DNA from 3 places in the Exiguobacterium sp. s128 genome. Region 2 is predicted to be linked to each of the others. Evidence: predicted binding sites of a transcription regulator. Region 2 holds the regulator's gene; each other region holds the start of a gene.
The links. The regulator Rex, encoded in region 2, represses fermentation and respiration genes when NADH is low (regulators of the CRP and FNR family bind a similar motif). The targets are predictions, from matches to a motif close to TTGTGAAATATTTCACAA.
Positions count from the first base shown of each region.

Region 1: a site for Rex is predicted at 8,473-8,490, ahead of KNQ13_RS07300 (formate/nitrite transporter family protein). Genes of this name have one in related genera too.
Region 3: a site for Rex is predicted at 2,309-2,326, ahead of cydD (thiol reductant ABC exporter subunit CydD). Genes of this name have one in related genera too.

Region 1 covers NZ_JACSMT010000014.1:129-10,398, reverse strand. The annotation lists gene KNQ13_RS07350 (hypothetical protein) at 1-761, shown strand, start outside; gene KNQ13_RS07345 (hypothetical protein) at 828-1,088, opposite strand; gene KNQ13_RS07340 (GNAT family N-acetyltransferase) at 1,201-2,040, shown strand; gene KNQ13_RS07335 (hypothetical protein) at 2,029-2,961, opposite strand; gene KNQ13_RS07330 (hypothetical protein) at 3,078-3,437, opposite strand; gene KNQ13_RS07325 (GNAT family N-acetyltransferase) at 3,494-3,961, opposite strand; gene KNQ13_RS07320 (GNAT family N-acetyltransferase) at 3,993-4,508, opposite strand; gene murB (UDP-N-acetylmuramate dehydrogenase) at 4,773-5,705, shown strand; gene KNQ13_RS07310 (aminopeptidase) at 5,769-6,992, opposite strand; gene KNQ13_RS07305 (DUF1232 domain-containing protein) at 7,088-7,510, shown strand; gene KNQ13_RS07300 (formate/nitrite transporter family protein) at 7,616-8,452, opposite strand; gene KNQ13_RS07295 (hypothetical protein) at 8,637-9,245, opposite strand; gene KNQ13_RS07290 (YitT family protein) at 9,386-10,255, shown strand.
Region 2 covers NZ_JACSMT010000006.1:55,674-65,943, reverse strand. The annotation lists gene KNQ13_RS04145 (DoxX family protein) at 49-447, shown strand; gene KNQ13_RS04140 (flavin reductase family protein) at 471-1,064, shown strand; gene KNQ13_RS04135 (hypothetical protein) at 1,166-1,558, opposite strand; gene KNQ13_RS04130 (ABC-F family ATP-binding cassette domain-containing protein) at 1,558-3,459, opposite strand; gene KNQ13_RS04125 (redox-sensing transcriptional repressor Rex) at 3,616-4,275, shown strand; gene KNQ13_RS04120 (twin-arginine translocase TatA/TatE family subunit) at 4,275-4,481, shown strand; gene tatC (twin-arginine translocase subunit TatC) at 4,489-5,268, shown strand; tRNA gene KNQ13_RS04110 (tRNA-Ala) at 5,377-5,449, shown strand; gene KNQ13_RS04105 (S8 family serine peptidase) at 5,699-9,439, shown strand; gene KNQ13_RS04100 (hypothetical protein) at 9,610-9,768, shown strand; gene KNQ13_RS04095 (hypothetical protein) at 9,863-10,270, shown strand, end outside.
Region 3 covers NZ_JACSMT010000005.1:70,945-81,214, forward strand. The annotation lists gene cydC (thiol reductant ABC exporter subunit CydC) at 1-546, opposite strand, end outside; gene cydD (thiol reductant ABC exporter subunit CydD) at 543-2,273, opposite strand; gene KNQ13_RS03590 (RrF2 family transcriptional regulator) at 2,485-2,967, shown strand; gene KNQ13_RS03595 (nuclear transport factor 2 family protein) at 2,983-3,372, shown strand; gene ypfJ (KPN_02809 family neutral zinc metallopeptidase) at 3,421-4,266, opposite strand; gene KNQ13_RS03605 (methyl-accepting chemotaxis protein) at 4,471-5,997, shown strand; gene KNQ13_RS03610 (MFS transporter) at 6,139-10,270, shown strand, end outside.

The sequences.
Region 1 (10,270 bases), on a different contig from region 2:
GCTTGCAGAAGGAACAAGAACAACCGACCGTCGAGCAGACGATTGAACAAACGGAACAATTTATTCAGCTTGCTTATGATCTTCATTATCTGGAGCCAAACGAACTCGTTTCGCTTCGTGAACAAAAAAATTGGTATGTGACAGCCAAACGTTTACTCAAACACTTACGGCATTACATCGGTCGAAAAAACGGGACACGTGTCGCCTTTGAGGAATTCTTTTTTTTACTCTCCTCTGCAGCTGGAGAAGAACCCCTCTTTTTGAGTAACGATCCGTTTCGACTGATTAAAGTCACGCAAGTTGAATTGTTCGAAGAGCTTGTCGGTTATTATAAGCTCGAAGCACCCGATCAGACGTGGATGCAACGCGCCATCTATACGGCCGTCAAGGTGCCGATCGATGTCGATACAGAACGGAGCGACCTGTTCCTCGCTGTCCTCACACACTGTACGAATAACTCGGAACGCGAATCCTATGTCGCGTTATTGAATAACCACGCTAAAAAATTACAGATGAAAGTCCGTGTGGATGCTGACATGTTATTGCTGTATCAAGAAATCCGCTTCGCCGAACTGCACGCCTTGATTGCTCTACGTGAACTCGAACGGGCCGAGGCCATGTTATTCACAGAATACATTCCTTACTTTTCGCATCGGTCGACGCCATTTCGTTATTATCTCGACCTGCTTGAACAAGCTGGATTAGAGGAAGAACATGAACGAATCGAGCGCGTCGGTCGAAGAAAACACATTCATTTTTGATGAAACATCAACTACAAAGACGCAGGACTCTGCATATCGTAGAGAGGCCTGCGTCTTTTTCTCACATTAGTCTGTTGCGTTGACAATTCCTAATCCAACCGTCGCAAGTAATGCGATACAGGCAAACAAAAAAGCCATGTCATTAGGTGAATCAAAACCGTCATACGTTGGTTCCTTTTGATCGGTGATGATTTCATCCATCGTCCCGTAACTTCCGTACGTAGTCGATTCTCGGACACTCGTTTCATTTTTTTCGATTTCCTGCGCTTGTATCGGAATCGCTAACATGATCCAAAAGAAGCCTAATGCAATCAATGTTTTTTTCATCTCTTCACCACCTAAATATTTACCTTAAATTTCAAATTAAAACCATTTAACACTTATTTATTTGTATACTATAGGTACTGGCTTTCATTTTCTTTGAAAGGGCGTCTAGGATATGAATATTCTGTCTTACCGACAATTGTCTCATCAGCAGCGTCGTTTAGTGCATCGGTTGCTCCAAAACAATCGTTTTTTCCCCTTATCGTTGTCCTGTCAACCAACCGAACATCACCAATGGACCGTTTGGAAAGAGGATCAGGTCTCAGCTACACTTGGTTTCCATGTCCTCGAACACTCGATCCAGATCTTGAATGCGGCTTATACCGATTTACACGCATTTCGCTATCTCGCACGACACGTACACTCCGAAGCGATTTTTCTCTCCCCTAAACACATCGATGTACAAATCATACCTCCACATGACTTCGGATTCGTCTCCACCTGGACATCGTTAGGTTACCAGTTATCCAGTGAACAGTTTCGTTTAATCGGTCTCACCCATAATCGGGTTCCTTCCGTCCAGTTCAAACCACTCACACTACGTAATCGTCAGTTATACTTGACCATCCGGAACGATGCGACTTGTGACTCCGAGTTCCTATTTCCTTATGATACTCTACATCTCGACTACTTAGTCGATCAAGGTGCTTTACCCTATCTCGTTTATGATGATAAAACCATCGTCGGAACGATTCTCATTGAAAAACATAAACAAACCGTCCGACTTTTGGAAATCACCTGTCTACCTCAACTCAAACACCAAGGGTATGGGCGGCGTATCTTAGACACGTTTCAGACGAAACTCCACAAAAAGAATATCTTTTCTTTTGAAGTGTATTGCTTTTCGACTCATCAAGATGCTCTCCGCCTTTATCAGCCTGATGCTTTTTGCGATATTCAAGTCTTTTCCAATTGGCATCGTTATTCGTGCGAAGGTGCCCTCTTAACCACGTAATCGTTGCACGATATCGAAATACTCCGCTAACACATATTGATCGTCTACTGCATTAAAATCAACATGACCACGTGACTTCAATTGATTCCCGATTTCAAATAAGCTCTCATAATAGGTCTTCCCTAAACTCGCCGCAAGACCTGGTTGATAATTATGAAAGGCAAGTAAGGCATCCTTGATGATGTCTGGCTGATTTGGATCCTTCAATGCGTCTTCCAACATTTTGGGGAACTGATCCGTCTGGCGACCAACGATGGCATAAAACAACGGGAAATGTTTGGCATAGCGGAAAGAGACCACGTAATTGGTGTCCTCAATAATCGGTTGCAAATTTTTAGACTTTGAACGGTGTAATCGTTCGACCAAGCCTACTGTCGTCGAGTGCCGGAACATCTGGAGGCTCTTTTCGTCCAGTTCCTCTTCATGTGTCAGTAACAACACGATGTCGAGCGTATTGATTTCATCGGTCTCGAGAAAACGATCGCTCCGCTGTAATGTCGTCGTATACGTAAGATCTAGTCCGGCCTGAAGAGCTATCGTAAATAACTCATGATTGTAGACTGTATATAAGCCTACCGGGAAAGAGAGCGGCTGTCTGACAAGCGAACGATGTCCGTCAATCGTCACCAATTGGTTAAGATCTAAGCCATTCGCAAGTAACTGTCGAAATAGAGAAGTCCTTTGATCCGTCTGGATTAAATCGACCAGAAGACGGTCTACGTCCATCATCGGCTGCTTTGTTTCAAGTGCCAAAGCGAGGTGTTCACTCGATTGTAGAGAGATTGCTCGCCCGATAAAATTCAGTGCGCGGCGTTCTTCTGGTGTTAATTGCTGATTGTATGTATGAAAGTCCGTTCGCTCGAGCGTCCGAAAGGCGTGGATCGCAGGGGCGATTGCTTCGTTTTTTATAAATCTTCTCATAATAAGTTTCCTCCTGAATGATGTCTCTCTTCGTAGTGTACGCAATATCGATTCTTCTTGAAAGACTCAAAAAAAATCTTGGTGTTTCTCTGCTTCGAGAATAGCACCAAGATTTTTTATTTTTCACTCACTTTCAAGTGCGAATTTCGAAAAGCTTCATCCTGCTTTCCGACTTTTTCGACACTTGTCCCAACCGAACCGACATACTCAAGTTGTCGTTCAGGTTGAATGAATTCATAGGTGACGGCGGGTTCACCACGTAAGCGGACCTGAATCACTTGCCGATGTCGAAATGAAAACGAGGCCTTCACTTCTAACAATGATGTCTGATCGATGCCATGCCGGGTTTGTAACATCTTAGCCAATTGTTCTTCCGAACTACGTTGGCTAATTTGAAGTTCAGCATAGGAGATACCGACAGCAAACGATAACACCCCGATCAGACTTAACGCGAGAATGACCAGTACTTTTTTCAATGACTGACTCACCTCCAGATAGAGTTCTTCCTGCTATCATCATCGGTTCGTCCACCCTATTCCTGAAGTCTTTTTGGAACTTCACTTAACTGCATCTGCATATCCAGATGCGGGATGCCGTCTTCTAGATAAATCTCTGATTTCTCTTCAAATCCAAATGAACCATAAAACTCTTTCAGGTGCGCCTGCGCTTGAAGGTCAATCAAAACCTCGCCTTGCTCTTGAAGATACGCGATCGCTTCGTTTAACAGTCTTCTTGCTATTCCATGCGATCGGTAATCGACTTGCACGGCAACACGTCCGATCGCAACTGCTCCGGACGACTTTCTCGGTAAAATCCGTAAGCAACCAATTAATTTCTCTCCCTCATAAGCAAGACCATGTAACGCGTCTTGATCACGATTGTCGAGCTCGGGATACGGGCAGTCTTGTTCAACGACGAAAATATCGGTTCGTAACTTCAGTAACTGATATAAGCTTGAGACAGTTAACTCATTAAATGTGATCAACGTGGTCTGGTACATGAATGACTTCGCTCCTCTATCATTTCATAGGTCATCCTCTAAACAGCCGAGATAAGCGACAGGAATAGATGACGACTGGAATTCCATTGAAAACTGTGTCCTTTTCCCATTGTAACCCATTCGCCCGCGCGACATTTTGGGAAGATTTATTTTCTGGATGAATAATCGAAATCAAACGATCGTGTCCTCTTTCAAACGCTTCGCGCATCAACCGATTTGCTGCTTCTCGACCATATCCGACCTTCCAATGAATCGGTGTCAACCAATATCCGACTTCTAATTCTTCGACACCGTCCACTTCTTGAAGAATGAGTCCGGCAAATCCGACCGGTTCGCGTGTTTCTTTTTTTTCCAACAATAGAAAACCGGTTTGGCGGTCGTCTTCATATCGTCCGAATTGTCGTTCGAACCAACTTCGTGCTTCCGCCTCTTCTAGTGCCGTCCCGCCATTGATATACCGCATGACGCGTTCATTTTGGACAAGTGTTTTATAAAAGGAAAAATCTGCTTCTGAAAATGGTCGCATCTCTAACCGTTCACTTTCCATCTGAAATCCCCCTTTTTAAATACCAGGCCTTCATTTTATTTTTCCCCTTTTTTCTTTTATTCATTCCTGATCCTATTATTTTTATTTTTAAAGAAAATCATCATATATTGATGAAAATTCACTCCTATTTCTGAAGTACAGCTTGCTTTTTATCTGTCAAGTCTGTATTTTGGGGACAGTATGCTAAACATCAATCATAGAATTAGTGTAAAATATATTTTGAGCGTTTTTAGCTGAATGGAATTTATGAAAAAGGACTGAGACATGATGACTGAGCAATTATTAGAGCAATTATTAGCTGGATTATATGAAGGTATCGCAAAAGAAGCCGTTTTGATTAATGAACCCTTAAAAAACCATACGTACACTAAAATGGGTGGGCTGGCGGATTTGTTCCTCATTCCGTCGACATATGAAGAAACAGCATTTGCTGTTCGTTATGCCTATGAACACGAACTCCCTCTGACGATGCTCGGAAACGGTTCGAATCTTGTCGTTCGTGACGGTGGTATTCGTGGAATCGTCTTATCTTTCGAAAAACTAACCGATATTTCTGTTGAAGGACATGAACTCGTTGCCCAAAGCGGCGCTGCGATCATCCAAGCATCACGTGTTGCGTATGACCATGCTTTGAGTGGACTTGAGTTCGCCTGTGGTATTCCCGGTACGATTGGCGGAGCTTTAATCATGAATGCCGGAGCCTACGGTGGCGAAGTAAAAGACTGCCTCCACAGCGCGACGGTCTTGACGCGTAAAGGCGAACTGTTGAACATCTCACACGAGGAACTTGAGCTTGGGTATCGATCAAGCTGTTTTTCGAAAAAAGAGTACATCATTTTAGAAGGACGCTTTTTACTCACAGAAGGTGATCCTGCCTTGATCAAAGAAATGATGGATGACTTGACGCATAAACGTGAGACGAAACAACCACTTGAGTATCCATCTTGTGGAAGTGTCTTCAAACGCCCGGAAGGTTATTTTGCCGGTAAATTGATTCAAGACAGCGGTTTACAAGGCGCACGGATCGGTGGTGCTGAAGTTTCTCAAAAACATGCCGGATTCATCGTCAACATTAAAGATGCGACAGCAACAGACTACATTTCGCTCATCCAACACGTGCAGGAAACCGTTCAAGAAAAATTCGGAATCTTACTGGAACCGGAAGTAAAAATCATTGGCGAAGAATTACACAGTTGAATCAAAAAAAGGGAGTAGGCCAACACAATTAACGTGTCCGCCTACTCCCTTTTTTGGAATGGATTAAATTGCCCAGTTTCCGTCGCGCATCAATGGTTCACGGGTTCCATCCACTAGTTCTCCATCGATCGACATCTGACCTGAACCAATCATGAAGTCGACGTGTGTCATCGAGTCGTTGGCACCTTGATCAGCCAATTCCTCATTCGATAAGCTTGGTCCGTTTTCAAGGCAGGTCGAATAGGCACGGCCGATCGCCAAGTGACACGATGCATTTTCGTCAAACAACGTGTTATAGAATAAAATCCCGGAGTCTGAAATCGGTGAATGATGTGGAACGAGGGCTACTTCGCCCAGGTAACGTGCACCTTCGTCCAGTGAAATCAATTCGTCCAGTGCTGCCTGTCCTTGTTTTGCCTCGGCTTTAACGATTTTTCCGTCTTCGAACCATAATGTGAACCCATCAATCAGATTCCCGCTGTAGCTGAGCGGTTTCGTACTCGAAACATGACCGTTCACACCTGTCTTTTTCGGTAATGTGAAGACTTCTTCCGTCGGCAGGTTCGCGATGAAATCAACTCCATCGGCATTTGGTCCACCACCGCCAAGCCAGACGTGACGCTCTGGTAATTCAATCGTCAATTCTGTACCCGGTGCTGAATAATGTAATTTTTTATATTTTTTTTCAGTTAGGAACGTCGCCTTTGTCCGCAAGTTCGTGTCATGTTGCTCCCACGCTGCGACTGGATCGGCTTGATCAACGCGTGTCGCCTTCAGGATAGCATCCCACAGGTCTTCCACAGCGTGTTCAGAGTCCGGGAATACCTTAGCCGCCCAAGCATCCGAAGGCGCTGCGATGACACACCAGCTTACGTTATCGCTCATGACGAATTTACGCCAGTTAGCTAATGCAACACCTGCTGCTTTGTTGGCACGGGCAATCCGGCTCGATTCGACTCCGTTCAATAAATCCGGATCTTCACTGACGACGGATAGAAACGCTGTTTTCTCCTCTGCCAACTGATCGAATCGTGCTGTTAACCAATCCGGGAAGGCGTCAAACGAATCTTCCGGTGCGTCGAAGTAACGGATTTTCGTCATTTCGTCATCAGACCACTGCACATATACGTTAGAAGCTCCCACTTCATACGCAACACGCGTGATTTCACGGACGAGCGGTGCATTTTCGATTCCGGCACGAACTTCCAATTGTTGACCTGCTTGTAGGTTAATTCCTGTTCGTACGGCAAGTGCGGCATACTTTTTTAACTGTTCTTGAGTCGGCATTATGTAATCCCCTTTCAACTATTACTCTTATTTTCACGAAATAGTTGCAATTTTGCAAGAAATAAGGTGAAACTAGAGATACAGAAGGAGTGTTGATGATGGAATTTACACCAGGCGATTTTAAATCTGCTTACACCTATTTTCACCGACAAGCATTAACAGCTGTCGGAAATACGAAAGCACAGGAAGACTTATTGATTCAAGGCGAACTCGGATTGGCGCGACTCACAACGGATATCGCGTCAGAAGATGGTTCGGATATCGAACGTGAAGCGGAACTTGTCCTTTATTTCCAACTCAAACAATTACTTGAAATGTTACGGGCGCTATATACGAAACGTTTTGAGATGCAACCTGAGCAAGAACAATTGTTATTGACAGCCGTTCTATATTTCACGTCTCCGGTTGATGCCTTACCAGATGAAAACATCTTAGGATTATTCGACGATGCACAAATCGTCGAAGCCATCTACGAAGAACTGGCGGCAGATGTCGATCGTTTTCAGCATCTGGAGTAACCGAATCAGATCATGTCCTACACCCATTCATAACAAAGAAGGATCCGATTTTTTCATCGGATCCTTCTTTGTGTATGGTCAAGCCCATCGAACCCGGGCCATTTTTTAAGCTTTTTGTTTTGAAGCGATATTGATCGTTGCTGCTTCTTGATCCGATTGATCGACTTCTAATTTTGATTTATTGAGCCATGTGTAGATCATTCCCATGAAAAGTGCTCCGCCGATGATGTTTCCAAACAAGGCAGGAATCAGATTGTGGATTGCTCCAGCAAACGAAATCGCTTCTGGGTGCGGTACGACTAAAGCAAGTGAGAACAATGCCATGTTAGCAATGACATGATCAAATCCAGAGGCAAAGAAAACAGCCACGAGGATCATCATCATCATGATTTGTGCTAACTCATTTTTCATGTTTTTTGGAATGAAAATCGCTAGACAGACCATCCAGTTGCAAAAAATCGCTCGGGTAAAGATTTCCCATGTCGTATGGTGAATCTTCGTCTCCGATACGGCAAACAACCAGTTGTCCATCCCGAGTTCCTGAATGATTCCCGTTTGTGAAAACAGTAAAGCAAATGCCAATCCGCCGAGTCCGTTTCCGATAAAACAAAGCGTCCATACTTTAAACGTATCCATTTTCGATGTATAACCACGCATCGTCGATGTCGTAAAGTACATCGTGTTTCCGGTGAACAATTCTGCTCCGCCATAAACAATCAAGACGAGCGCAACACCAAACGTCAATCCACCGACAAGTGTCGTGACAGGTGATTCATTTAAATAAAAACCGTTGATTGATTTAAGTGTAAATATGATTGCAAAACCAATGAAAACGCCAGCCAGCATCGCTCGAACCAAATATTCTAGTGGACGCAACTGTAACATTTGCGTCGATTTGACGGCTTTTTTTCTTAATCCTTCTAATGCTTCTACCTCGTTCATCGTAGAAACCTCGCTTTCTTTTGTTCAAAACTTCACAATGTCTGTTCACTTATTATCATACTTCCATCTTATAAGATGTTCAAGTGATGAATAGACCTTATTTAGCGTTTTGTCAAAAGAACAAGGTGAAAACGATATCATTGTGTCAAGTTTGTGAAAAATGCCTTTTCATTGTTAGATACAACTAGTTTTCAGGTGTGATGCGGAGCGCATCGACAAACTTTTCGAAAAATGCGGCCCGCCTTGAATCAACAAGAATATAGTCTTCCACGACGACACGATTAAACCGATCTGCGGAAGAACTGGCTCGGTCGATATCTTTCGGCGTATACTCTTCAAACTTCGAACGGTCCACGTCAAATACCACTTCAGTGAACGGATCATTGTACTCGATCCGGAGTTCGGAGAGATCCGATACACTCAAAAAAAGACCTAACGTATGGTGCATGATGAGCTTTGGCAAACGACTTTCTAAAAAGAATGGGCTTCCACGTTTAATATCCTCCGTATCGCTCCCTGTCCACGCTACTCGTTCTTTCCCCGTCACGCGATACGTCATCCGTACGGTTGTCCCTGTAATTGAAACGTCGTCTAAGGACTCGGAGAACGGAAACTGTTTGACCAATTCTTCGATGGCTGCCGTATTTGAAATGGACGTGCCGACATGACGGGTAATCACATGACCGTCTTTCCAACTTTCTTCTTCCGGTTGTTTTTGCTGCTGTAAGACCACCCATGAACCGGTCGATAACCCGATTCCGACACAGAAAATGATCAGTATGATTTTTTTCAAAAAAATGGTCCCCTTTCTCAAAAAACTCGTCGTTTTGTTAACCTTTTTCAAATCAGGGGTTGAATTATTCCTGATATCAGCGTACTCTTGCAGGCAGATACTTTTACAGAGGAGGAGCATGAGATTTCTCATCATTCACCATGAAAATTAAACGACCTACAAAGAAAAAACGAACAGAAAAAATTGGTTTCCTTTTGGTTGGAACATTGTTGTACTCGTTGTATATCAGCCTTCTCTTATCACCTAACGATATCGGATCCGGTGGTATCATGGGGATTACGCTCATTGCCCAAGAATTGTTTCATACACCCATCGGCTTGACACAACTTGTCTTAAACATCCCACTTTTTTTACTCGGCTTTCGTTTTTTACCCAAACGATTTATGTTTTTATCGGGTATCATCGTCCTGGTCTCTTCTTTTTTGATTGACTGGATTCCAACACAAATCGTACCTGAGTCTTTAAATGATCCTCTCGTCGCTTCTATTTTTGCCGGTCTTGTTTCTGGTTTAGCGATGGCCTTGATTTTCTTTGGCGGTGCCTCAACAGGCGGACTCGATATTCTCGGGAAATTTTTCTATGCACGTTTTCATAATTGGCCGCTCCCACGTATTTTTTTAATGCAGGACTTAGTGATTTATGTACTCGTCTGGTTTGTATTTGATTTGAAGCACGTCATGTATGCACTGATCATGAGTTTTGTTCGTGCAAAAGCACTTCAAACCGTCTATAGTTTTTATTCTGCTTCTAAGCAATGTATCATCATTTGTGAAAAAGCAGATGAAATCAATGAGGTCATCACAAAAGAACTTGGACGTGGTGTGACGATTCTTGATGCGCGTGGTGGGTATTCGAACCGAACGAAAAAGATGGTGTATGTCGTTGTCCAAAACAATGAAATCCTTAAACTACAAGAAATCGTTTCCTCTGTCGAATCCAATGCCTTTGTCACATTTTCCGAGATTCATACGGTTTTCGGAAATTATAAAGAACACTCGTATTCTTTTTAATCTTCGTGAAGTACC
Region 2 (10,270 bases):
TTACGAAAAGTAATTAAAAAACATTAAGTAAAAGGGAGATTGATCAAGATGATGGATTTAGGATTATTTCTTATTCGATTGGTGATTGGATTAACATTTGCGGCACACGGGACACAAAAACTATTTGGTTGGTTCGGAGGGCATGGCATTGCAGGGACAGGCGGCTGGTTCGAGTCGATCGGGATGAAGCCGGGTAAAACACTTGCTTTAACAGCCGGTCTGGCGGAATTAGCGGGAGGTCTCTTGTTTGCGAGTGGACTATTCTTATGGTTCGCAGCAGCACTGATTATCGGGTCGATGCTTGTTGCCATCATCAAGGTCCACGGTCAAAATGGTTACTGGGTCACGCAGAACGGGTACGAATACAACATGGCACTGATCGTCATCGCACTAGGTGTTGCGTTGATTGGTGCCGGAGATTATTCACTCGCCGCCTTAATCGGGTGATCAGAGAAAGTAGGTAATGAAAGATGAAGTTTGATGCACAGTCACTCAGTCCAAAGGAAAACTACAAGTTATTGATTGGGAGTATCATCCCGCGACCGATTGCCTTCGTGACGACCAAAGGGGCGGACGGAACGATTAATGCCGCTCCGTTTTCGTTTTTCACGGTCGCTTCGAGCCATCCACCGCAATTATTGATCGCAGTCCAAAAGACGGATCAAGGGGAAAAGGATACGGCCAAAAATATCTTATTAAATAACGAGTACGTCATCCATATCGTCAGTGAAGAGATTATCGAAGCGGTCAATGAGACGGCAGCCCCGCTTGCTTACGGTGAAAGTGAACTGGAGCGGACGAACCTGACGTTGATCGAGAGTGATCTGATTGATGTTCCGGCAGTTGCGGAAGCGAAAATCCGGTTTGAACTGAAACTGACGCAACACGTTGAACTGGACGCAGCCGATCTGTTGATTGGGGAAGTCGTGCGTTACCACGTCGCGGATGAACTGGTCGACTCGTTCCGGATTGATGCCAACGGTTTAGGCGCCATTGCCCGTCTTGCCGGCAATGATTATGCCAAGATTGGCGACATCTTTACGATTGCTCGTCCGACGAAATAAAAATAAGGCGGATAAAGCCACGCCGAATAGACGAGAGCAGCGGGTATCGTATCCGCTGCCCTCGTCTATTTCAATTCAATGGAGTTGCCCGGCTGGAAAGATCACTCGACGTTGTGACGCTTGCTGTACTGGAAGCCGTCGAGGAGATAAAACAGGACAGCGAGGGCCCAGATGCCGACACAACTGATCAAGAAGGCGACGAGTGGCGAAACGGCACCATAATACATGACGATCATCGGATCGTTGAGCTCGACGAAAAGTTGGGTTGTCAGTAACGTACAGCATAAGCCGGACAACAAACTGATGAACAATCCGCTCCATGTCTGAATGACGAGACCGATCATACAGGAAATCAAGATGAATAACGGATACACGGCATTAAATGCATCCGGTCGGATGAAGGCCGAGACATAATCGGCGTACATCGGGACGAAGTACAAGACACCGGACAATAACCCCTGGATCAGGTTGATCAGATAACTTTTCGAACGCATCAGTGGAACGACTCCCACTGTTCCATCAGCTCAAGTAAATCGACATCAATCTGGTCGCGTTCAGTTGAGAGGGACGTTGCTTTTGGAATGTCATTAAAGACTTCCGGTTCACACAACAGCTGTTCGATTTCGACCGACCGGTTCTCTAACCGTTCGATTTCCTGTTCGAGCTGTTCGAGTTGCTGTTTCTTTTTCCGTGCCTCTTTCTGGGCTTCCTTATCAATCGTCTTCGTCGAAGCGACCTTGATCGCTTTTGCTTCTTCTGCTTCGAGCCGGGCAATTTCTTCCTTCTCGGCTTTTTTCTCCGTATAGTACGAGTAATCGCCGAGATAATCAGTCACCCCGTCAACACTCATCTCGATGACGCGTGTCGCGACACGGTCGATGAAGTAACGGTCGTGGGAGACAAACAGTAAGGTTCCTTCATAATCGACGAGCGCATTTTCAAGGACCATCTTCGAATCGAGATCCAAGTGGTTCGTCGGCTCGTCCAGAACTAACAGATTCGTTTTGCGTAATTTCAGCTTCGCAAGGGCGAGTCGTCCCCGTTCACCACCGGACAATTCATGGACGAGCTTAAAGACATCGTCTCCGCTGAACAAGAATTGACCAAGCACGGACCGGACTTCCTGCTCGCGCATCAACGGCCACTCGTTCCAAATCTCATCGATGACCCGGTTGCGGTCGTTCAGTTCCGCCTGCTCCTGATCGTAGTAGCCGATTGAAACGCCGGTGCCGAAACGATAGTCACCGAACAGCGGTTTCAGACGACCGACAAGGACTTTCAGTAACGTCGACTTGCCGATTCCGTTTGGACCGACGAGTGCCAGAGACTCTGCACGTTGGAGACGGAAGGTGATATTTTTCGAGACGGCTTCTTCGTAGCCGACGGCGAGTTGATTGACTTGCAGGACGTCGTTGCCGCTTTGTTTTTCAATCGGGAATGACAGGACGGTACTGCGTTCATCACCATCCGGTCGGTCGATCCGGTCGACTTTTTCGAGACGTTTGCGGACACTTTGCGCCCGTTTCGTCGTCGTCGCCCGGGCGATGTTACGTTGGATGAAGTCTTGCATCTTCGCAAGTTCTTCTTGTTGCTGTTCGAACTGCTTCATTTCCTGTTCGTACAAGGCTGCTTTTTGCTCGAGATATTTTGTATAGTTGCCGGTAAACTTCCGGGACACGTTACGTGACAACTCATAGACGACGTTGACGACTTGGTCGAGGAAGTACCGGTCATGGGACACGATCAAGACAGCGCCACGGTAACCGGATAAGTAACTTTCGAGCCAAGACAGTGTATCGATGTCGAGGTGATTCGTGGGCTCATCAAGAATCAACAGTTCCGGTGCCTGCAGCAACATCTTCGCCAAAGCGAGCCGGGTCCGCTGTCCACCGGAAAGCGTCTGAATCCGGCGGGAATAATCGTCCGGATAAAAGCGCATCCCGTGTAAGACGGAGCGGATGTTGGCTTCGAACTGATAGCCGCCGGCTTCCGAGAAGTCATGTTGTGCTTGATCGTACGTCTTGAGCAGACGGTCATAGGCGACGGGATCATTTAATATGTGCTCCATCCCCATCTCGATTTCCATCCGGCGTAATGCACGTTCTTGATCCTGAAGGTGTTCGAAGACGGTCAGCATCTCGTTCCAGATCGATTCGTTGGATTCGAGTCCACTGTCCTGAGCGAGGTAACCGATCCGGACTTCCTTACTCTTCATGATTTCCCCGGAATCATGTGACAGTTCTCCGGCGATGATTTTTAAAAGTGTCGATTTTCCGGCACCATTTCGACCGACGAGTGCAATCCGGTCCCGTTCCTGTACTTCGAGTTTAATATTTTCTAAAATCGGCTCCACGCCGAATGATTTTGAGAGTTGGTTTACTTGTAAGAGAATCATATCCATCCATCCTTCCACCCTTTAGTCTATCACGAAAAATCCTGCCGAATATAATATTTGTTACTCTATGTGAAGTGGTTTACAATCAAGAAGAGTAGAATTCTTTGCATTGATTTGGGTGCCACGTCAGAACGTGGCCGAAGGGGGAACTGCAGTATGAATGGGCCAGACACAAAAATACCACAAGCAACGGCAAAACGGCTGCCGTTATATTATCGTTTTATCCAGAGTCTTTATAACTCCGGCAAGCTGCGCGTCTCGTCAGCAGAGCTCAGTGAAGCAGTCAAAGTCGACTCGGCGACGATCCGTCGTGACTTTTCCTACTTTGGGGCGTTAGGGAAAAAAGGATACGGTTACAATGTCCAACATTTACTGACATTTTTCCGAAAAACATTAAACCAAGACGAAGTCACGAATGTCGCCCTCGTTGGGGTCGGACATCTCGGAACAGCGTTTGCAAATTATAACTTTTTAAAGAATAATAGTACTCGTATCGTCATCGCGTTTGACGCCGATGAGGAGAAGGTCGGAACGACGACACAAGACGTTCCGATTTATCACGTGTCTGATATGAAAGAACAAATCGAAGCGAACAAGGTTGATGTTGCCATCTTGACGGTACCGTCGCAGTTCGCGCAGTCAGTAGCGGACGAGTTAGTTGAGTATGGTGTGACCGGCATTCTGAACTTTACACCGGCCCGGTTGAACGTACCGGCTCACGTTCGGGTCCATCACATCGATTTGTCGATCGAGTTGCAGTCGCTTGTTTATTTCATGAAGCATTATTCGCAATCAGCTGAAGGAGTGAAATCATAATGGAAAACCTTATTCCGTTAACAGTCGGATTTATGGGACCAGGGAGTATCGCCTTGATCGGTGTCGTCGCCTTGATCATCTTCGGACCGAAGAAATTACCGGAGCTCGGCCGCGCCGCCGGTCAGACATTAAAAGAGTTCAAGAGCGCAACACATGGCATCATGGACGATGATAAAGACAAAAAGGACGAAACGAAAGAGAAGTGAGTGAATCATGGCGATCGATCAAGAACAGAGTATGACGACGCATTTAGATGAACTGCGCAAGCGGATCGTCTGGTCGCTCATCATCGTGGTGGTCATGTTCGTCGCAGCCTTTCCGCTTGTCCGTCCGCTTGTCCGATTTTTGCAGGCTGACTTAAAAGAACTTGGAATCGGGCTGAATGCCTTTAACGTGGCGGATCCACTGATGTTGTATCTGAATCTTGCGTTCATCATCGCAATCGTCTTGGCGTCACCGTTTTGGATGTATCAGCTTTGGGCATTCATCCGTCCCGGCTTGCATGACCAAGAACAAAAAGCGACGTTGACCTATATTCCGGTAACGTTCTTCTTATTTTTAGCCGGCATCTCGTTTTCTTACTTTTGGCTGTTACCGTTTTTACTTGAAGTATCGACGGAGCTCGGACAAGAGCTTGGCATCGAACAAGTCATCGGCGTCGAGAACTATTTCAGTTTCCTGATTCGATTGACGATTCCGTTTGGTGTCTTGTTTCAACTCCCCGTCGTGACGATGTTTTTGACACGTCTCGGACTGGTGACACCGTTCTTCATGCGGAAGAATCGGAAGTATGCCTACTTTGCATTATTTGTCGTCGCGGCGTTGATTTCACCACCGGACGTCACCTCGCATTTAATGATCTCTGTCCCGTTGTTCGTCTTATATGAAATCAGCATCCTGATTTCAGCGCGGACGTATAAAAAAGTCCTGATCTTGGAGCAACAGGCAGAACTGGAGCGACAGGCGGATTTGATGCGTGACTTAAATAAATAAGTAGTGAAACTCTCTTTGTCCAGGCGACAAGGAGAGTTTTTTTGTAAGCGGTCTAATTTTATATTGAAAAAATGTACAGGACTGGTTATACTCTTAATAGAAACACACGGGGGCTTAGCTCAGCTGGGAGAGCGTTTGGCTGGCAGCCAAAAGGTCGTCGGTTCGAGCCCGATAGTCTCCATTCCGTTTTATCGATCAAACCCTTGGGAAACCAAGGGTTTTTTTGTGTTTCCTTATCATGATTCCTTTTATGAAAAAAGGTAAATATAGGAGTTATTTGATTTTCAGGTGACATAAACAAACAAATACTTTTAAAAAGCACCAAATTTAAATTGTATATTAAGAGAAAATTAATTAAACTGAAAATACAGAATTTTAGTTTGGAATGATTTTCGGTCACATTACATCTTTCGGAAAAGGGGAAAAAAGAATGAAGAAGAAGATTGCACTGGTGGCAGCAGCCCTCATGACATCTTCCAGCCTAGTTCATGCTGAGGGACATGTGTCATCACAAAAAGTGGATGTACAAAAACCACAAGCGCTCTCACTCAAGAAAACGGGTCAGGAAAAGTCATACAGCCAAAATGAAAAAGTCCGGATCGTCGTCGAACTCGATCAAAAAGCAGCAATCGAGCACGCACAAGCCCAGAATAAACGCTACAGCGCGTTAAGCAATACGGAAAAAATCATTCTCAAGAATCAAATCGTCAACAAACAGAAGGAAGTCAAAGCAGCGATTGCTCAAAAAGACATCGCGGTTGCCTATAAGGAAAGCTTCACGACCGTCTTGAACGGGTTCAGCGGGGAAGTCAAATATGGTGAAATCAAGGAACTGAAGAAATTAAGCGGCATCAAAAATGTACATATCGCACACGAATATGCGCGTCCGGAAGTCGAAAAGGGCGCGACGCCAAACATGTTACATAGCAAAGACATGGTCAATGCGAAGCAGACGTGGCAGGACTACGGGTATAAAGGGGAAGGGACGATCGTCGCCGTCATCGATACGGGAATCGATCCGACGCACAAGGACATGGTCCTCAGTCCGGAGACAAAAGTCGATTTGACATCATCAAAAGTCGAAGGCTTTAAATCGTCAAAAGGCCTAAAAGGAAACTACTTCACGGAAAAAGTACCGTATGGCTATAACTATGCGGATCACGACAGCGAAATCCGTGATCTCGGGCCGGGCGCTTCGATGCACGGGATGCACGTTGCCGGTACAGTGGGTGCCAATGGCGATGAAGCGAACGGTGGCATCAAAGGGGTTGCACCTGAGACACAACTTCTTGCGATGAAAGTATTCGGAAACGACCCGGGGATGCCGTCGACATTCAGTGACATCTACATCAAAGCGATTGATGATGCGATTGCGCTTGGAGCAGACGTCATCAACATGAGTCTCGGTTCAACGGCATCATTCGTCCAAAAAGATGATCCGGAACAAAAAGCAATCGTTAATGCGATGAACAACGGCATTTTATGTGCGATTTCAGCCGGAAACTCGGCATTTGCCGGAAGTGGCGCCGGAAACCCCTACGCGTCGAATCCGGACGTCGGTGTCGTCGGTTCACCGGGCTTGATCAGTGAGTCACTACAAGTCGCATCGGTCGAGAACACACAGCTGACACTCGAAGGAATGGCGTTGACGGTCGACGGGCAGGACGCCGGTTACCTCGCCTATCAAAAACAAGATTCACCGAATCCGATTGCGGTCTTCGATAAAGAGAAGATGGATGTCGTCTATGTCGGTGATGGCAGTGAAACGAATTATGCGGATAAAGACGTCAAAGATAAAGTCGTCTTCGTTGTCCGGAACGGCAGCTTCAACTACGGGATGATTCAGGCGGAAGCCGAGAAACAAGGCGCAGCCGGTGTCATCGTCCGCGGTCGGGTCGATCACGGGGATTACGTCAGCATGGCGCTCAATAAACCAACGATTCCGCTCGTCTCGTTAAGCATTGCCGACGGAAACGAACTCGAAGCGAAAGCAAAAGACGGCAAAGCATTGACGGTGACGTTCGACGGAAAAGCGGTCTCCAGTCCGAATCCGGTTGCCGGCGAAATGTCTGACTTCACGTCATGGGGTGTCACACCGAACCTTGACTTCAAGCCGGAAATCACGGCACCAGGCGGAAAAATTTATTCGACGCTCAACGATAACGAATACGGCGTCATGAGCGGGACATCGATGGCGGCACCACACGTCGCCGGTGGAACGGCGCTTGTCATGCAACGGATCGACAAGGACTTTAAGGTCAGCGGTGCGACACGTGTCAAACTCGCGAAGACGATCTTGATGAACACATCACGTCCGCAACTCGATAAAGGGAAGTACAATGCGGAAGCGAAAACCGGCAATTATTACTCGCCGCGTCGTGAAGGAGCGGGTCTGATGGACTTGCGTGCGGCGATGAAAACACCGGTCGTCGTGACGGAAACGAAGTCGGGCGAAGGAAAAGCAGCCTTAAAACAAGTCGGTGACAAGTTCACCTTCACGTTAGACTTGAAGAACTACAGCAATGAGAAGTTAACGTACAAACTGGCCGGTACCGTTCAATCGGATCTCGCAGTTGAAGGTCAGAACCTGCTCGAGGCGAATGGTATCTTCAAAAAAGGAACAGTGGATGCGGTCGATGCCAACAAAGGCACGTTCCCGATTTCCTTCACGGTCGGCTCGAAGAAAGCAAGCTCGGTCGCGATCAATGCGAAGAGTACGACGAAAGTTAACGTCACGGTCGACTTAAAAGACACGGTTGATTGGGCGAACGGTGCACCACTCGACACGATCTTCGAAAACGGCTACTTCGTCGAAGGATTCGTCCGTCTCGTCGATGCAAACAGCAAAAACCCGGAGTTGACGGTTCCGTATGTCGGCTTTAAAGGGGCATGGGACAAAGCACCGATCGTGGATGCGCCACTCTATGACGGCAACACATTCTACGGCATCACGGGTCTTGCGACAGAAGTGAAGGATGACTTTAACTTCCTCGGTACGAATGCGCTCGGTAAAGTCGTCAAAGAAAAAGTTTCGTTCTCTCCGAACGGCGACGGCAGTGCGGATGAGGCATTCCCGGTTCTCTCGTTCTTACGGAATGCGAAGAAAGTCGAGTATTCGATTCTCGACCGCAACCAGTCACCACTCCGTAAACTCGAAACCCAGTCGGATGTCGTCAAGAACTACTACGATGGTGGAGCGGAACCAGGCTTTACGCCGGTGACGAACGCCGCGTGGGATGGAACGATCAACGGTTCAAAAGTCAAAGACGGTCTGTACTACTACCAAGTGAAATCAGTCGTCGATTACCCGAATGCGAAATGGCAGACCGCGACATTCCCGATCTATGTCGATACGAAAGTACCGGCTGCGACCGTCAAATGGGATGCTGACAAGAAGGCCGTCTCATGGACAGCCGGTGATCAAGGAACAGGTATCGCTTCATTTGATCTTCTCGTTGACGGCAAAAGTGTCTTGAAACAACCGCTTGCTCCGTCTGCTAAAAATTACACGCTGACGGATCTTCCGAGCCGCGCGAAAGTCACGTTCGTCGTCTCTGATTACGCGGGCAACATCGTCAAGAAAAACGTCAACACGACAGGCGTCGACAAAGCGGTGCCGAGTGTCCAAATCGACACACCGGAAGCACTTGCCTTAACGACGTCGCAACAAGTGACCGTAACAGGTAACGTTGCCGACGAGTCAGGCGTGAAGTCATTTAAAATCAACGGCAAATCCGTGAAATTACGCTGGGATGCCGCGCAACAACACTATGCGTTCAGCCAGAACATCACGTATACGACAGACGGCGTGAAATCGTTTAAAGTCGAAGCGTACGATGGAAAAGGCAACCGTGTCGCCTTCAGCCGTCAAGTCATCATCGATTCGGAACGTCCGACGATCCGTGTGACGGCACCAACAACGGTTTCAAGCAAAACCAAAACAGCGAAGATGACGATCGTCCTGCGCGACAACTACGATGAGTTACGCTTTGATCTGAACGGCAATGCCGAGTACCGCCGTTCGTTCAAAGAACCATACGAGATGCGTGCATTCAAGAAGACAATCAACAAAACCGTTACCTTGAAAAAAGGTCAAAACGTCTACAACCTGAAACTGACTGACTTAGGCGGCCATGTCGTCGAGAAAAAAGTTGTCATTACGAAGAAGTAATTCTTTTATGAAAAGTGCTTGGCAGGGTGGAATTCCGTCCTGTCCGGCACTTTTTTTTGTGGTCGGACACAAAACGTTTCCGTCTGAACGGCTGAGACAACGCTTTAGGTGTTTATCAAGTTCCGGGAATGGGAAATTTCTTAATAGGTTATTTTTGAGGGGGAATTAGTATGAATCCATTCACAACGTTGATCGCCTTCATCGTCGGCTGTCTTGTTCTGTATCTCGGAATACGTGATAAGAACGGCTGGTTGATCGGTGTCGCAATGATTCCGTTAGCAATCGTTGCCTATAGCGTCATTTATTTAATCATTCAAGTCTCGTCGTAGAAACTTCTTTTGTAGAAGTTTCTTTTTTTTTGAAACGTAACTGGTAAACTGTAAGTATATGACAGTAAAGAGCAAACGAAAGGAACGTGCCCGGATGGAAATTGGAACAGTTCAACAAACCGAATTAAAAGCGCTTTATCAAGAGATGCATCAACGAACGACTGCTAAAGTATGGGGTGTCCTGGCACTCTTTTTATTCGTCAGCAGCATGATTGAGCAACCGTTGCTGGCCTTGATCATTCCAATTTTGTACTTCGTCTATGATGCCACGGTGCAACACCGGCGTTTTCAAGTGGTTGCCCGTTATACGACGGAAAAATCGGCAAGTCGTCTGTTCCGTCTGCATGTCGGAGTCGGCCTGTTTCAATATGGAGCGTTGGCTGTTTTGATTGTTCTCACGGCCAATCGTTCGAGCACGGTCTTTTTGCTCGGACTGTGTCTTGGCGTCATCCCGTTTTACTGGCTCTGTCGACGCTTTTTGATCTATCGTTCAAAACAGATT
Region 3 (10,270 bases), on a different contig from region 2:
TTGTTCCCGGTAGGCAAACCAGCCGGGAATGACGAATCCCGTCAACAGAAGACCAATCACGAGGACAAGCGCAACACTGAGTGAAAAGAAGCTGACGAAAAAGATCGTACAAAGAAAAACGAGCACTAAGATGATCGGTGGATAGACGACCCGTAAAAACGTATTTTGGAGACTTTCGACGTCACCGACAATTCGTGCGAGCAGGTCACCACTCCGGTACTTCGCAAAGATCCCCGGTGCAAGCGGCTCGAGTCGTTTATAAAACGTCGTCCGTAAGTCACTGAGAATCGTAAACGTCGCCCGGTGTGAATAATAGCGTTCGGCGTAACGACTCGCCGCCCGCGTCAAGCTCGACAGTTTCTGTAAGGCAATCAAGACAGCCAGTGTCTGGATCGGTGGCAATAAAGCGGCTTTTGAAATCAGAAAGCCGCTTGCCGCAAATAAACCGACCGCTGTGACTCCAGCCAGAACACCGAAGACAATCGAGAAGACGATGTCTCGTTTTTGGTGCAACATCAAGCGAAAAATTCCCATCAACTCTTTCATCGTGTCTCCTCCCCTCGTTGAACGGCACGCATCATCGCATACTCCGATTCACGTTCGAGTAATTCTTCATGTGTTCCCCGGTCGACAATCCGTCCTGCTTCCAGAATGACGATTTGATCCGATTGTTCAATCGTATGCAATCGGTGGGCGACCGTGATGACCGTTGCTTCACGTCCTAAAACAGTGATTGCTTCTTGCAGCAACCGTTCCGTCTTGACGTCAAGACCGGTCGTCGGTTCATCAAACAAGATGATGTTCGGTCGTTTTAAGAACGCACGCGCCAAGGCAACGCGCTGTTTTTCTCCGCCGGATAATCCGCGTCCGCCTTCCCCGATCACCGTATCGAGTCCGTTCGGCAACTGCTGAATCAGTTCTGTCAGACCGGCGTCAGATGCGGCCTGTTCAATCGCTGAACGTGATGCCTCGCGTAATTCACCAATTGCAATATTCTCCGCAAGTGTCCCGGCATACAAATACGGATGCTGGGAGATATAGCTCAGTTGGCGGAACCAGCTTGCTTCGGTGATCATCTGACGGGGTTGAGCGTCAAGTAACAGTTGTCCGTCCTGCGGATCGGCGAGACCCGCCAATAACTGAAGGACCGTTGATTTGCCGGCTCCGCTGCGACCGATCAACGCGACCTTCTGATACGGTTCGATCGCAAGATTCAGTTCGGTCATCGCAAACCGGGCATCGCGGTATGAAAAAGCGACGTCCTTTAATTCGATCCGTGGTGGACGGGCTGCCGGTAGTTCCGTCTGTCCGAAGACGACGCTCCGGTCATCTTCCGTCAGTTCCGCTGCAATCTGTTTCGCGGCCGCGACACTGCCCCGTCCCGTATGGAAGGCTGCGCCCATTTCCTTTAACGCCAGATAGTATTCCGGCGCCAATACCAACATCAAAAAGGCCGGGACAAAGGTGATACTTTGGAACAGAATCAAACGTAAGCTGACTTCAAGCGCAATCATTCCCATACTGAGCATCGAGATGAATTCGAGCATCAGTGATGACAAGAAGGCAAGTTTCAACACCGTCAATGTCGCATCCCGAAAGTCGAGGCTGCTCCGTTCGATGACGTCCTGTTGGGCCTTCGCCCGACCAAATAATTTCAACGTCGTCAGTCCCTGTAACGTATCCAGAAATGTTCCGGAGAAGGCATTCATCTTCTCCAGTTGCGTATCGGCCCGATTTTGGGTCATGATCCCGATGACGATGTAAAACAACGGAATGAACGGGGCTGTAATCATCATGACGAGTCCCGTGACCCAGTCATAGCTGAAGGCTGCAATCAGCACCATCAGCGGGACGATCGACGTCTGGATGACTTTCGGCATGTACTGACTGTAATAACTGTCCATCTCATCGACGGAATCCAGTAGGACACTGACCTTTTTTCCGGATTGTCCTTCGAGCATCGATTCAACGGAGTTTTTCGTATATTTCGCGACAAGTGCCTGGCGTAAGTCTTGTTTGACCCGTGCCGCAAGATTCGTCCCGAGACGTCCGTTCCAATACGTGACGCCGACGCGCAGGACAAGCATCAACAATAGGACACCAAGCAACGGAATGACTGCCGCGAACGGATCCCCTTGCAGGAAAATCCGATCGACGATGATGACGATTAAATAGGATTGACCGATGACGGCAACACCCATTAAGACGGCCGCCAGCATCAGTTGTATTAAAATTGAACGCGGAATCGTGATGATTCCTTTAAGTGGATTCATAATCAAACGCCCTTTCACAAAGTGTGAACGACTTTTAGTGAATATTTTCACATATCGTACATTTAGTATACCGAATCCATTCTGTTGATGCCACGGGTATGCTGCCGAAAAGGTGTGACGGTTTTGTGAGAGACATTTTACTGGACAATTCATTGATCCGGTTGTATCGTGGACAATAGTTATCCACGTTATACAAAAAGGAGAATGTTTTATGCAAATGAAAACCGGTGTTGAGCAATCCATCTATGCCATGCTGTTATTGACGTTTTTACCGGATAAAGGGGTCCTGCCGGGCGAATTCATCAGCCAACAACTCGGCGCTTCCCCGACCTATTTTCAAAAACTGCTCCGGAAGCTCGTTCATGCGGATCTGTTGATATCCGTTCCCGGAGCCAAAGGCGGATTCCGTCTGAAAGCTTCCCCTGAACAAATTCGTGTTTTTGATGTCTATGAAGCGATTGAAGGGAAACAATCGTTGTATGCGTCAAGCGGAGTCTTTGAAGATTTGATGGGCATCCAAAACCAAAACATCTGCTTATTGTCCGACTTGATGACAGAAGCCGAACAGTCGTGGCAATCGACGCTCAAACGCGAAACGATTGATTCGATCCGCCGCGAAATTTATTTGAATTGTCCGCCTGACCATCTGACAAAACTGCAAAGCTTAATCGAAGAAAAAATGATTCGCAACTAAAAGGAGATTATTATGATGAACACTACTACACTTGACCGTTATTTTGATTTATTTGACGCTTCCCGGACCGACGAGCAAGCCTTTACGGATTTGATTGCACTATTTTCGGATGACATCACATTCGTCCTCAACGGACAGGGACAACACGGAATCGAAGCGTGGAAACAGTTCGTCCGGATGGTTTTTACGGCCAATCAAGACATCAAGCACATGTACGCCGGCTGGGTTCCTTCAGAAACAGGGGATACGATGGAAACACGCTGGGCCGTTTGCGGTAAGCGGGCGGACGGATCGGTCTTCACGCAAGACGGAACGGATATCGCCCGACTGGATGCAGACGGAAAAATCGTCTACCTTGCCAATGTCCCGGACGATACAGCGATGTTCAACCAATACAACGATTAATCTAAAACAGGCATCACTTCGTTATGAAGTGGTGCCTGTTGCTCATGCTTATAAGTTCTTCGCCTTGAAGGTGTCGCCGCCTTCAATCGTTCCGTTGTCGAATCCTTTTTGGAACCAACGTTCCCGCTGTGCGGAAGTACCGTGGGTAAAGCTTTCCGGCACGACATAACCTTGTCCTTTTTCTTGTAACGTATCGTCCCCAACTGCATTCGCAGCACCAAGCGCCTCTTCCAGATCCCCTTCTTCAAGCAAGTTTTGTCCTTGCGCATGGTGCGCCCAAACGCCGGCATAATAATCCGCCTGCAACTCAAAACGAACGAGGTATTTGTTAAACTTCTCTTCACTCATCTTTTGACGGAGCGGCATGATTTCGTCCGACGTACCGAGCAGTGTCTGGACATGGTGTCCGACTTCATGGGCGATGACATACGCCATCGCAAAATCGCCGGGTGCGCCGTACTTCGTTTGTAACTCATCATAAAAACTAAGATCGATGTATAATTTCTGATCACCTGGACAATAAAAAGGCCCGACAGACTTCCCGGCTTGTCCACACGCTGAACTGACCTGATCCTTATAGAGGACGAGCGTCGGTTCTTTATAGGTCATCCCGTCTTGTTTAAATTCCTTTGTCCAGACTTCTTCCGTGTCGGCTAAGACAACAGAGACAAAATCAGCCGCTTCTTTTTCTTTCGCCGTTTCTTGGTACTCTGTCTGGCTGCCGTTATCCGATTCTGTTAGTCCCCCTAACAGATCAGCCGGATTGCCTCCCATCAAAGTAACAACGATTAGAATAATGATTCCAAGGCCACCACCAATCCCAGCGACTCCTTTTCCACCCATCCCCCGTCGATCTTCGACGTTTGAACTTCTTTCTCTACCCTTCCATTTCATACGCGTTCCTCCTACAAGTCTCAATGCATTTCTATACCCCACATCGTGTTTGTTTATCCTTGATTTCCTATTTTAAGATTTAATTTTATTTTAAACATCTTGAAGCTAAACAATCTGAAATGGCCAACCGATAGTGAGATACATTCAGCGTGTGCATTCGTGCTTTATTTCAGCTGCAACTAAAAATTGGAGGAATTTTATTTTATGAAACGCCGGAATCAGCTTATGCTTGGGATTAGTTCATTTGTTGTCATCTTGTCACTCATCGTTCATGTTTTACACCGATTCACCACTTTTGCTGACGGCTATCAAATCATTCGTGGAAACGTCAGTGCCGCCTCACCAATCGCTCTGACTTGGATTGCTTTGTTACCGGTCATTTGTTTGCTTGCTGCTACAGTCTTGTACCGAATGCGCCCGCGCAGTAAAAACGTACCGCTTTTGTTGACGGTGACGTTAACTTTCTCCAGTATGTCGATTGTCGCCGGCGGAAACGGACTCGTCGAATACCATTTCTCAATTTTTATGGTGTTGGCCTTGATTGCCTACTTCCGTCGGATTGATTTGATTCTTGTCAGTACCGTTCTGTTCGCCGTTCAACATTTTGCCGGATTCTTTTTTGTACCGGCGTTGATTTGCGGTACAGCCGGTTATCCGTTCAGTATCCTGATGATTCATGCTGTCTTCCTGATTTTGACGAGTGCTGCGCTCATCATTCAAATCGCTGTTCAGAATAAGGAACGTCAGGCGGCATCACGCCGCGAAGCGGATGCGACGAAACTGATCACGAATGTCAGTCAGCAGATTGAATCCCTGGTCGGTAGTTTAAAAACCAATACGAGGCATTTACAACAAGCCGCTGTCCAATCGGTCGAAGCGACCAATCAAATTGCGACTGCGATTGCGCCGATTGTTGACTCTGCCGACGGACAACACCAATCGATGCAACAAGGAACAGATCAATTGCATCAGGTCAATGCGGCTATCGCAACGATTCAGTCGAAAATGGCACGGACGGCCACAACGACGGAAAATATGACGAAAACCGCTTTGACCGGAAATGAAGAAATGCATCTGATGGATCGCCGGGTCGAAGCGATGGTCGAATCGACGAATGGTCTGCATACTTCCATCACCGCCATGGCCGGTCGGTCCGATAAAATCCAAAAAATCCTGGCGAATCTGGAAGCGATTGCCGGTCAGACGAACTTGCTAGCGTTAAATGCAGCCATCGAAGCGGCACGTGCCGGTGATGCCGGACGTGGCTTTGCCGTCGTCGCGACGGAAGTTGGTCACCTTGCCGTCCAGTCGCGCAGTTATGCCAATGAAGTGACGGAAGTTTTACAGGCATTGATTGCGGATACCGATCAAATCAAGGAAACGGCAGCCAGTTATACGACGACACTGTCGGAAAACCGACAGATGACCAAGCGTGTCCGGCAGACATTTTCTGACATCACGCAACTGGTACAGGAGGTCGAACAAAGCATCAACTCGATTCAAACAGCGCGTCAAGGAGTCGGTGTCCAGATGCTCGATATCGAACAACGGATGGAGACGACCCGAGCCGCTTCGCTTGAAGTCCGGTACGGCATTGAGTCGACTGCCGTCTCACTCGAACAGCAAACGACCGTCCAACACGAATTTGAAACGATGACCCAATCACTCGGTCAGATGACAAGTTCGTTGGAACAATTGGTTGATGAATTGACCAATCATATCGATCGGTAACCTAAATCAAGCAGGCTCCTCCTTCAGACGGAGGAGCCTGCTTGCATTTTTGTTAAAATTAAGTGGAGCCGTTCTAGGAATCATCCCATCATATCCCGAATAGTAAGAGAATTGACCTTTTTTTGAGAGAGGAGTTCTTTGATGCAGACCTCACTACAATCACTACTCGATGTTGCCCGCAGATTTGGTCGAACCTATCACAAAGATGCTCTCGTGTTAACCGGCGTTCTCGTTTTGATTGTTTTGTACGGCGCCCCCCTGCTGAAACCGGGAATGGTCGTCTTCAGTGATATGTCATTTGGTCTCTCGTCCAATCGTTATCTCGAGGAAATTTTTGGCGCCTGGAATAACCGCTGGAGTACGACGACCTTGTTGAATGTCGCCCGTCTGATTTACATCTTTCCCTTTTATCTGCTCAGTTTACTGTTTGGTGCGTCCGGTCCGATTTTGATCAAGTCGTTTATTTTTGGCTTGTTGATCGTGTCCGCTGTTTCGATGTTCGCTTTAACAAAACGGTTGCATTCGGTCTACGTCTCACCTCACTTTTCTTTTTTATCACTCGTCGCTTTTGGCATCGCCGCTTTGTTTTATGCCTTGAATCCATGGGTCATCACGCGGATCCAGCACATTTATCTCTTATGTGGCTACTCCGTCTTCCCACTCGCCTTGTTGTTGTTTTTTAATATATTTGATCCCAAGTTCCGTGAACAATTCAATCCGAACTTTTCATTATCCGACCGGCTGTCGCGCCGGACATGGATCGACATTACCGGACTATCCGTCGTCTTTGCTTTCATGGCAGCCGGCATCCATTACTTTTTCTTCTCCTTGATCTACATGGGCATCATGGTCGCCCTGATTTTTGCGAAGACCTTTTGGACACGTCGGAAAGAGCAGATCATTAAACCGTTGATTGGTTTTTATGTCCGCTCCACGATTGCCTTTTCTCTTGTTTTCCTATTGTTTAATTCATACTGGTTTTTCATGTATGTCGGTTCCATCTTGACCGGATCGCAAGCTTCGCAACACAACATCAATGTCTCTGATACGTTGATGTTGTTCAGCCGTCATTCTTCGTGGACGAATGTGTTTTATTTAACGAGCTACTGGTGGCCGATGTTCGATCTGACGACGTTACCGCTCAGTTTCTGGTTAGGCGGCGGCGTTATTCTGTTGTTGATTTCGTTTGGTGCGTTTGTCTCCTATCGTCAGCCAATCCTGTTATTCTTCACCGGTCTCAGCATCCCGTTGATTGTTTTTGCGACAGGGACTCACGAGCAGGTCGCCGACCTCTTTGTCTTGTTCGTCACGAAGACTCCGCTGATCGGCGCCATGTTTCGTGACCCCAACAAGTTAGTCGGATTGCTGATGGTCAGCTATAGTTTGTTGCTCGCTTCAAGCCTCGCGACCGTGTTCAACCGCCCTTCCAAAACGTTGCCGCTTCCGGTTTACCGCCTGCTTGCGATTGGAACGACTGTCATCGCCCTCGGGTTGTTTTTCTGGCCGTATCGCGCCGTCTACATGGAAGGTTTTTATCATCCGGTGAAGATGCCGAAAGAATATACCGTCGTTCAAGAACTGATTGACGGGAAATGGCTTCAGTTTCCGATTGCAGATGAAATGACACAACCGAGTACGGGGGTCGCGACACCGACCTGGAATAAAAATCCGCATCCGGACGGCGAAACCAAAGCGACCGGGGACGTCCAAGTCTACGGTTCGCAGGCAAACACGGTTTTTCATCACGAAGGTACCACCCAGACGGTCCGCTACATGATGACGTTCATGCAATATTTGCTCGATACGGGCCGCTCCGATCAAGCCGGGCAAATTGCACAGGCGTTTGGTCTGCAACAGTTCGCGTACCGGACGGAATATACGGGCATGAAGGAGCGGCAAGCCTTCAATAAAAAGATTCTCGCCACCCAACACGATCTGCTCGCGACAAAACAAGTGGGGCTGTTTACGTTATTCGATTTAATCGAGCCACTTGACAGTCGGACTGTTCCACAGTTGATTCTGACCCCATACGGTCTCGAACGGTCAGTCACTTTCTCGACTTTGGATGATTATAAACTTGGTCCCCAATCCATTTTGTATGCGACCCAAGCCCATCAAGACGGCTTATCGTGGTTAAAGAAAGACGACATCATCGAGATGGCGGAAGAAAACGATGTGTTACTGAGTCAGGTACCGGAACAATACTTCTGGAAACCGTTTGACGCGATCGACTCCGCCAACTCGTTCCTGAACTGGGGCAAAACGTTTTTGGCAAACAGTGATTGGCGCTGGTATTTACGGACACAAGGAATCAGCAATCCATCATTCGATCTCGACTTCGGGGATGGAATCGGCTTGTCTTTCGCCTCGGCAAAGATAGATGCCCCCGTCTATAAACTCGATCAGTTGAAGACGAAACAAGTCGCGTCGTTCAACTCGATGCTTGAGGACGAGACATTTTTCAAAGCGGATAATCCGGACATCGTCGACTTATCCCCTAATCCTTTGTCAAAGGAAAATAACCTGCCTGTCCTGCGGGCGGAAGTCGCAGAGGGTGATCCGAAATACATTTGGCAGGTCGCGAAATCCGGCAAGCTGGACGCCTTACCGAACAATGCGTACCGGTTTGACATCACAGCGTCCGGTCGTGGTGTTGACCGGTTGCACGTCAAAGTCCGGTTTTACGATGCCAAAGATCGTGAACTGAATCAGACGTATGTCGTCGCTCCCCGCGACTCCGGTGATCTTGACGCAATCCATCTTCAAGGCGAGTACGTCACCCCGAAAGACGCCAAGACGATGCGGATTGATTTGCTGAGTTTTCAGCGTCCGGAACGGAAGACGTATTGGTGGGTCCACGATATCAAGATTTTCAGTTTCGAGGACTATATGGTACCGAACACGATTGAGATGACAAAAGAGACTACCCGAGGTCGTTATGCCGGTTACGCACGTGTCTTATTGAACCAAAACGGCGGCCAGCTTGACTTTGAATTCAACGACCAAACATTCTCTGTCAAGACGAAGCAAGCGGCAGGCGCAAAACTCGTTTGGGTGCCTCTCGGAAACTTCGTCGCAGACAACACAAGTTCGACACTCCGCATCACGAATACGTCCGGCTTTAATGCCGTTCAAAACATCGTCTTGATTCCAAAAACAGAATGGACGAAAGTTCAGGAACGACTGGAAGAGAAACTTCCAATCACCAAAACGTTGATGGTGCTCGAAGCAGAAAACGCCTTTGATTACGAGGGACACCTTCAATCCGAACGTAACTATCCCGGATTCAGTTTCGGAAAAGGTGTAGCTGCTCAAAAAGGAACGTTACGCCGAACGATTGATGTTGCTGAGGATGGAACCTATGACATCCAGCTGAAAGCGACACGACCGACGAACACAAATGGCCGGTTGACCGTCTTGCTGCGCGATGGGAAAAAAATCATCTACCGGCGTGTCTTGACAGCGCAGGATTTCAAGACGCCGGACATCCGAAAACAAGCGATTGGTCAAGAAACCGTGACCTTCGATCCGTTGCACCGGGATTTTCCGTATCAACTCGAATCTTTGCCGGATGTCTACTCGGCACTTCATCAGATTACGCTGGAAGACATTCCGTTGATGGGCGGTCGTTATGAGATTGAACTGGTGTATGCGAGTGCCGTTCCGTCACTCGTTACGATGGACGATCTGCATCAGTTTGATCCGAGTGAAATCGTCACCGACAAGCCACTTACGGAACCGGAAGCAGCCGCCAATTGTGCGACATGTGTCTCGATCACGGACGATATGTTTAGCGGGAGCGAAAAAGACGGTACGTATCGAATGGAATATGAAGCAACTTGTTCGTGTGACTGGTATATCTTCGCCTCTCAAAAAATCAAGGCACGTCCGAACCATGAATACTTGTTGCAGTTTGATGCGGTCAGTAAAAACGTGCGGCAACGTCACTTGAAAGTCTTTTATCTGGATGAAAAAGACCGTGTCATCGGGACCGATTTCATCAATGAAGTCGAGGAAGACAAAAAGAGCCGCTGGAATCATTACGAACAGATGATCATTCCTCCGAAAAAGGCGGTGCGGATGCAACTCCACATCTGGACACGCGGTAATGAGAAAAAGGCGGGCAGCTTACAGCTTAAAAATCTGGAGTTTCTCCCTTACGATCAACTGATCCTCGTCGATCAGTTTGTGATGGCGGAGCAGACCGGAAAACCGCTGTTCGCTCAAACACCAGCCGAGAAACTTGGTGTCACCCCGTCGTTGATGAATCGAC